3 regions of the Micromonospora olivasterospora genome follow, and region 1 is predicted to be linked to each of the others. Evidence: riboswitches for the same ligand, from Rfam matches in the RefSeq annotation. Region 1 holds a riboswitch; each other region holds the start of a gene.
The links. Region 1 has a riboswitch for cyclic di-AMP ahead of JD77_RS15060 (coiled-coil domain-containing protein). Riboswitches for the same ligand answer to the same signal wherever they lie in the genome.

Region 1 (2,190 bases):
GCCACCACGCTGTCGATGTTCCGGGGCGACGTGGACCTGCACGGGCTGCTGCTCGCCGGCATCATCATCGGCTCGCTCGGCGTGCTCGACGACGTCACGGTGACGCAGGCCGCCACGGTGACCGAGCTGGCACACGCCAACCCCGGGCTCTCCCGGTTGCAGCTCTACCGGGCGGCCACCCGGGTCGGGCGGGCGCACATCGCCTCGACCGTGAACACCATCGTGCTGGCGTACGCGGGCGCGTCGCTGCCGCTGTTGCTCCTGCTCACGGCCGATTCCCGGCCGGTGACGGAGCTCCTGACGAGCGAGTTCCTGGCACAGGAGATCGTCCGCAGCGCGGTCGCCACGCTGGGCCTGGTCGCCGCCGTACCACTGACGACCGGCCTGGCCGCGGTGGTCACCGCGGCCGGCCGCGCCGACCCGGACCGCGCTGCGGCCGACGACCCGCCCGCCGCCGTGCCGGCCTCGCGTACGCCCGTCGCCGGCGGCCGTCCCAACCAGCGGGAGTTGGCGCTGGAGGCGTTGAGCGGGGGAGGGGCCCCGGACGGGCCGGGCCGCCCGAGGCCCGGGCGAGGAGACCGAGAGGGGAGCACGGACGCCGCATGGTGACACTACTCAACGTGACCGCTCCCGGCGCGCAACGTGCGAAACGCGTCACTGATTACCGAAAGCAATTACGAAATGACGCACTTTGCGGACTTCCGGGCGTAGATCCCCAGGAGGACCGTCAGGTAACCTCGCTGCCGGTCACCGCCGAAGGCGCGCAGCGGCGTCTGCGGTGCCACCGCCAAATCGCCGCGAGGCGAGCCGGGGAACCAGGTACCCGGGGTGAATCCGCGACCGCGGTAGGGGCCACTTCCGCCCCGAACCCGTCAGCTAACCCGGTCGGCGGACGACGGAAGGGAACACTGTGACGGCACCCCTGCGCCGCTGGTTGACACCCGTGATGGCCGTGCTCGCGGCCCTGGCGATCGTCGCCGGGCCGGCCGCCCCAGCGATGGGCGAGCCCTCCGGCCCCACCCCGTCCGGGCACGAGGAGGACGACGAGCCCCAGCTGATCACCGAAGTCATCGAGGCCGCCAACCGCGAGTACAGCCAGGCCAAGGCGAAGCTGACGAAGTCCAAGCAGCGCCAGCAGCAGTACGCCCTGGAGGTGCAGCGGGCCCAGGACGAGCTGGAGGCCCTCGCGCCGCAGGTCAGCGAGCTGGCCGCCCAGGCGTACCGGACCGGACGGGTCGGCGCCATGGCGGCGCTGCTGGAGAGCCGGAATCCGGACTCGTTCGTCCAGCGCGCGTCCGCCCTCGACCAGCTAAACATGATCAACGCGCAGAAGCTGGCCAAGGTGAACGCGGTCAAGACCGCGGCGGAGCAGGCCAAGCTCGCGCTCGACGTCGAGGTCCGCGAGCAGCAGAAGCAGACGGCGATCATGGCCAAGAAGAAGTACGACGCGGAGAAGGCCCTCGCGCTGGTCGGCGGCGAGGGCTTCACCGGCGGGCTGGTCAACGCCACGTCCCCGGTCGCCAGGATGGCGCCGGGCCGCACGGCGGACGGCGGCTGGCGTCCGGAGTCGTGCAGCGAGAAGGATCCGACGACCTCGGGCTGCATCACCCCGCGCACGCTGCACGCGTACAGGGAGGTCAAGCGGGTCGGTTTCAACCGCTTCGTGGGCTGCTACCGGCCAGGCGGGCCGTGGGAGCACCCGAAGGGCCGCGCCTGCGACTGGTCGCTGCAGAGGAGCGGCTTCAGCCCCTGGCACAACAACGACACCCGGATGTACGGCAACAACCTCGCCGCGTTCCTCATCCGCAACGCCGACCGACTGGGCATCTACTACGTCATCTGGAACCGCCAGATCTGGTTCCCGGCGACCGGGTGGAAGTCCTACAGCGGCCCGTCCAACCACACGGATCACGTACACATGTCGCTGCTGTAGACGCCGTCACGCCGACGAGGGCCGTCCCGTGCGGGACGGCCCTCGTTCGCGTCGGGCGCGGCGGCGGCCGCCTCTCGGGCGCCCAGGACGGGCCAGCCGGCGGGCCGGCGGCCCGTTCCCGTGCGGCCGGGGCGGGTCAGGCGGCGGCCGGCGGCCGGGCCGCACCGCCAGCCGGGGATTCGGCCGCATCGGCTCCCGCCCCGACCGGCACCGCGGCCACCATCCGCGCCTCGCCCGCGCTGAGCCGGTACGACAGG
Region 2 (2,190 bases), 2.0 Mb from region 1:
CGAGGTGCTGATCCTCACCGACCCGGTGGACGAGGTCTGGGTCGACCGCGTCGGCCAGTTCGACGGCAAGCCGCTGCGCTCGATCGCCAAGGGCCAGGTCGACCTGGACACCGAGGAGGAGAAGAAGGAGGCGGAGTCCGCGCGTGAGCAGCAGCGCCAGGAGTACGCCGACCTGCTGTCGTGGATGACGGAGAAGCTGCGCGACAACGTCAAGGAGGTTCGGCTCTCCACCCGGCTGACCACCTCGCCGGCCTGCGTGGTCGGCGACGCCCACGACATCACCCCGACGCTGGAGAAGATGTACCGGGCGATGGGGCACGAGGTGCCGCAGGTCAAGCGGATCCTGGAGCTGAACCCGGGCCACCCGCTGGTGGAGGGGCTGCGCAAGGCCCACGAGCAGGGCGCCGAGTCCGACGCGGTCGCCGAGACCGCGGAGCTGCTGTACGGCATGGCGCTGCTGGCCGAGGGCGGCGAGCTGGCCGACCCGTCCCGGTTCACCCGCGTCCTCGCCGACCGGCTGGCTCGCACCCTGTAGGGCCGCGGCGGGCAGGTACGAACCGGCCGGCGCCAGGGAGGCGCCGGCCGGTCCTGCCGCTCGTGCCCGCCCCGTGCCGCCTTCGCGATCGCCGGTTCCGAGACCGCCAGGATCCACCACGCCGGGTGGGTACTTCCTGTGGAGCTGATGTCGTGGACGAATCGGCGGAGCGCCGGGCGATGTCGTGGCCGACTGGGCCAGCGACCGCCACACTGACCTGTGTGGGGGGTGACTCACGTTCGCGATGTGCGGGATCGGACGGACACTACGCTGCGTCACCGTCCGGCCCGGGGGCGGCCTGGTCCGAGTCGGTCCGTCGGGCGTCATGCACGGTCTGCGCGGCTGCGGAACTCGACTGTGGAGCCCGTCGCCCGAGCGGGTGAAGAAGGTAACAATAGGTGGGCGACCGTCGCGGAGGGTGCCTAACGTCGGTCGGGTCCGCGAACGTGGACACCACGGTCGGTAACGCCTAATCCTGCCGCCGGCCGTCGGCACCTTGTCCTCAGGCAGGAGCGGGGGACCCAACGTTCCTCGGTGCACCGTCACCTCGGGGTGAAGCCGCCACCGGCGGCCGGGCTCCTCGGCCCGAACCCGACAGCTCACCTCGTCGGCGTGGAGGATCACCATGGCAACTGGATACATCGCCCGCCACCGTCGGGTGACCGCTCGCCGTGCCGCCGTCGGGACCGTCGCGGCGGGCGCCGTCGCCGGCGCCGTCGCCCTGTTCGGGCCGGCCGCCCCGGCCCAGGCCGCGGTCAACTGGGACGCCATCGCCCAGTGCGAGTCCGGCAACAACTGGCACATCAACACCGGCAACGGCTACTACGGGGGCCTGCAGTTCTCGCAGAGCACCTGGGCCGGCTACGGCGGCAAGAAGTACGCCGCGCGCGCCGACCTGGCGACCCGCAGCGAGCAGATCCGCATCGCCGAGAAGGTGCTCCGGGGCCAGGGCATCGGGGCGTGGCCGACCTGCGGCAAGAAGGGCGGCTCGACCAAGAAGTACAGCCCGAAGTCGGAGACGAAGGCCGCCCCGAAGAAGGAGCGGTCCTCGCGTACCGAGAAGCCGGCGTCGCGGAGCAAGCGGGACACCACGAAGAGCACCCCGTCCACCGGCGGCGGCCGGACGTACGTGGTGCGGTCGGGGGACACCCTGTCGGAGATCGCGCAGGCCAAGGGCGTCGGGGGCGGCTGGCACGCGCTGTGGGAGAAGAACAGGCGGGTCCTGGGCGACCGGCCCAACCTGATCTTCCCCGGCCAGCGGCTCAGCCTCTGACACCCGCTCACCGGGCCGGTTCGGGCCGGTGACCCGCACCGAAGCGCCCGGCCGGTACTCCGGCCGGGCGCTTCCGGGTCCCGAGGCCGGTACGCGTGGACTCCGGGCCGGCTGGGTAACACGGGCGAGCATGAGCACCAGCACGCTGACCAGGCCCGACGAGGCCGCTCCGGACCGCGTCGGCATCGTCGCCGTCGTCGCCCACCGGAAGAAGACCCTCGGCGGCGGCCTCGACGAGCTGCGCGCCACGCTGGTCGACGCCGGCGTCGACGACCTGCTCTGGTACGAGGTGCCCAAGAGCCGCAAGGCGCCGAAGAAGGTCCGCAAGGCGCTGGAGAGGGGCGCCGGGCTGGTCTTCGTGTGGGGCGGCGACGGCATGGTG
Region 3 (2,190 bases), 2.3 Mb from region 1:
TCGACGTCGAGATCACGCTCGGCGCCCCCGCCCCGCTGTTCGGGTACGCCTTCCGGCAGGCCCGCTCGGCGCACCTCGGCCTGGCCCGCCGGCTCGCCGAGGTGCTGGACCGCCCGCCGGGCGGTTCCTCGCCGGCCTGAGCGGGGCCGGTGGCGACGCGCCGGCGGGCGGCAGCGCGGTGCAGGGTGAGCAGGGCCTTACGGGCGCGGGGCGGGAGTCGGGTCAGTACACCGACAGGTGCACGTGGTTGGTGTGGTCGCTCGACGGATCCCCGTTGCCACCGCTGTACGCCTTCCAGCCGCTGCTGGGCAGCCAGATCTGCTTGAACCAGATGACGTACAGCACGGCGAGGTTGTCCGCGTTGCGCACGAAGTACGCCGCCAGGTTGTTGCCGTACGTGCGGTCCCCGCCGCTGGCCACGCCGCCGAAGCCGCCCGTCTGTGCGGCGAAGTCGCAGGCCCGCCCCTTGGGGTGCTCGCCGGAGCCGCCCGAGCGGTAGCAGGAGACGTACCGGGTGAAGCCGGCCGCCTTGGCCTGCTGGAGCGCGTGCAACGTGCGGGGGGTGATGCAGCCGTTGGCCGGGGTCGGGTCGTTCACGCTGCACGACTCGGCGGGCCAGGACCCGTCGGGGTTGCGCTTCGCGGGGGAGGCGGTGGCGCCGGAGGTGCCGCCGGGGCTCGACCCGCCGCCGGCCCGCTCGTTGGCCACGGCCAGGGCCCGCTCGGCCTGCTCCTTGCGCTTGCCCATCACGGCGACCTGCCGGCGCTGCTCGCGGATCTCCCCGTCCAGCGCCTGCCGCGTCCGGTTCGCCTGGTCCCGGGCCGCCAGCAGGTCGCGCAGGGCGCGGTCCTCGTTGCTGGCCACCTGGTCGAGCGCCGCCGCCCGGTCCATGAACCCCTCGGGCGAGTTGCTGTTCAGCAGCGCCGACACCGCCCGGAGCCGGCCCGTCTTGTACGCCACACCGGCAATCTCACCGACCCTGCTGTCACGCACGGTCAGCTCCGCCTCGATCGTCTTGAGCTGGGCGCCGAGCTGCTGCTGCCGCTGCACCGAGCGGTTCAGGGCGGCCTTGGCGTCGAGGTAGCCCTTGCTGGCCGCCTCCAGCGCGGCGCGCAGCGCCGGGGTGCCGCCCTCGTCGTCCTGCCCCGGCGCGGCGGCGAGCAGCCCGGCGGGCGGCGCCGCCTGTGCCGGGGTGTCGCCCGCCGGGACGACCGCGAGGCCGCCGGCGAGCGTGAGCGCGAGCAGGGCCGCCACCCGGGCGGCCGTCCTTCGTACAGGTGCCACTACTGGCATGCGGATGTCCTTCCGTCAGCCGCCGACCGGGTTAGCTGACGGGTTCGGGACGGAAGATCCCTACCGCTCACGCGGATGCACCCCACGAACGTGGTTCCCCGGCTCGCCCTCGCGGGCGATTAGGCGGCGGCCGCCGCGGGCGCCGGCGGGCGCCACCGGAGCGGAGGCCGGGACCGAGCCTACCGGTGCTGGTGGGGCGGGCGCTGCGCCCGTTACGCACGGTACGCGGATCAAACCCATCAAATCCGGCATGGAGGCACAATAGCCCACCTGATCGACGGATCTGGGTATCACCAGGCGGTCGGCCCGCAGTTTCCCGGTGACGTTCCGGGTTCGACCTGTAGCGTGGCGTGCTCGATGTGAAAGTCCTCGTGCAGTGCGGTGCGGGCGGCGGTCAGCACGGCGCCCACCTCGGCGTCGGGGGCCATGGTCAGGTGCGCCGAGGCGACCTCCATCCCGGAGGTGAGCGTCCAGACGTGCAGGTCGTGCACCTCGACCACGCCGGGCACCGCGGCGAGTCGGTCGTGCACGGCGGTGACCTGCAGGTGCTCCGGGGCGGCCTGCACCAGGATCCGGACGGCGGCCCGGCCCAGCCGCCAGGTGCGGGGCAGGATGAACACGCCGATCGCGACCGCGACCAGGGGATCGGCCCACCACCAGTCGGTGGCCCAGATCAGGGCCGCCGCGGCGATCACCCCGACCGAGCCGAGCAGGTCCCCCAGCACCTCCAGGTACGCCCCGCGCAGGTTGATGCTCTCCTGCGCCCCGCCGCGCAGCAGGCCGAACGCGGCCAGGTTGGCGAGCAGGCCCAGCACCGCCACCGCCAGCATCGGGCCGGTCGTCACCTCCGGCGGGTTGCCGAACCGGCGTACCGCCTCGAGGAGGACGTACACGGCG

Region 2: another riboswitch for cyclic di-AMP. It lies ahead of JD77_RS24285 (LysM peptidoglycan-binding domain-containing protein); the one in region 1 lies ahead of JD77_RS15060 (coiled-coil domain-containing protein).
Region 3: another riboswitch for cyclic di-AMP. It lies ahead of JD77_RS04145 (coiled-coil domain-containing protein); the one in region 1 lies ahead of JD77_RS15060 (coiled-coil domain-containing protein).

The regions. Positions count from the first base shown of each region.
Region 1 covers NZ_VLKE01000001.1:3,292,590-3,294,779, reverse strand. Annotated here, with positions in the region: gene JD77_RS15065 (YibE/F family protein) at 1-609, shown strand, start outside; cyclic di-AMP (ydaO/yuaA leader) riboswitch at 776-906, shown strand; gene JD77_RS15060 (coiled-coil domain-containing protein) at 911-1,933, shown strand; gene JD77_RS15055 (carbonic anhydrase) at 2,070-2,190, opposite strand, start outside.
Region 2 covers NZ_VLKE01000001.1:5,280,437-5,282,626, forward strand. Annotated here, with positions in the region: gene htpG (molecular chaperone HtpG) at 1-535, shown strand, start outside; cyclic di-AMP (ydaO/yuaA leader) riboswitch at 992-1,163, shown strand; gene JD77_RS24285 (LysM peptidoglycan-binding domain-containing protein) at 1,161-1,808, shown strand; gene JD77_RS34020 (diacylglycerol/lipid kinase family protein) at 1,939-2,190, shown strand, end outside.
Region 3 covers NZ_VLKE01000001.1:974,998-977,187, reverse strand. Annotated here, with positions in the region: gene JD77_RS04150 (SRPBCC family protein) at 1-140, shown strand, start outside; gene JD77_RS04145 (coiled-coil domain-containing protein) at 223-1,293, opposite strand; cyclic di-AMP (ydaO/yuaA leader) riboswitch at 1,298-1,429, opposite strand; gene JD77_RS04140 (cation diffusion facilitator family transporter) at 1,584-2,190, opposite strand, start outside.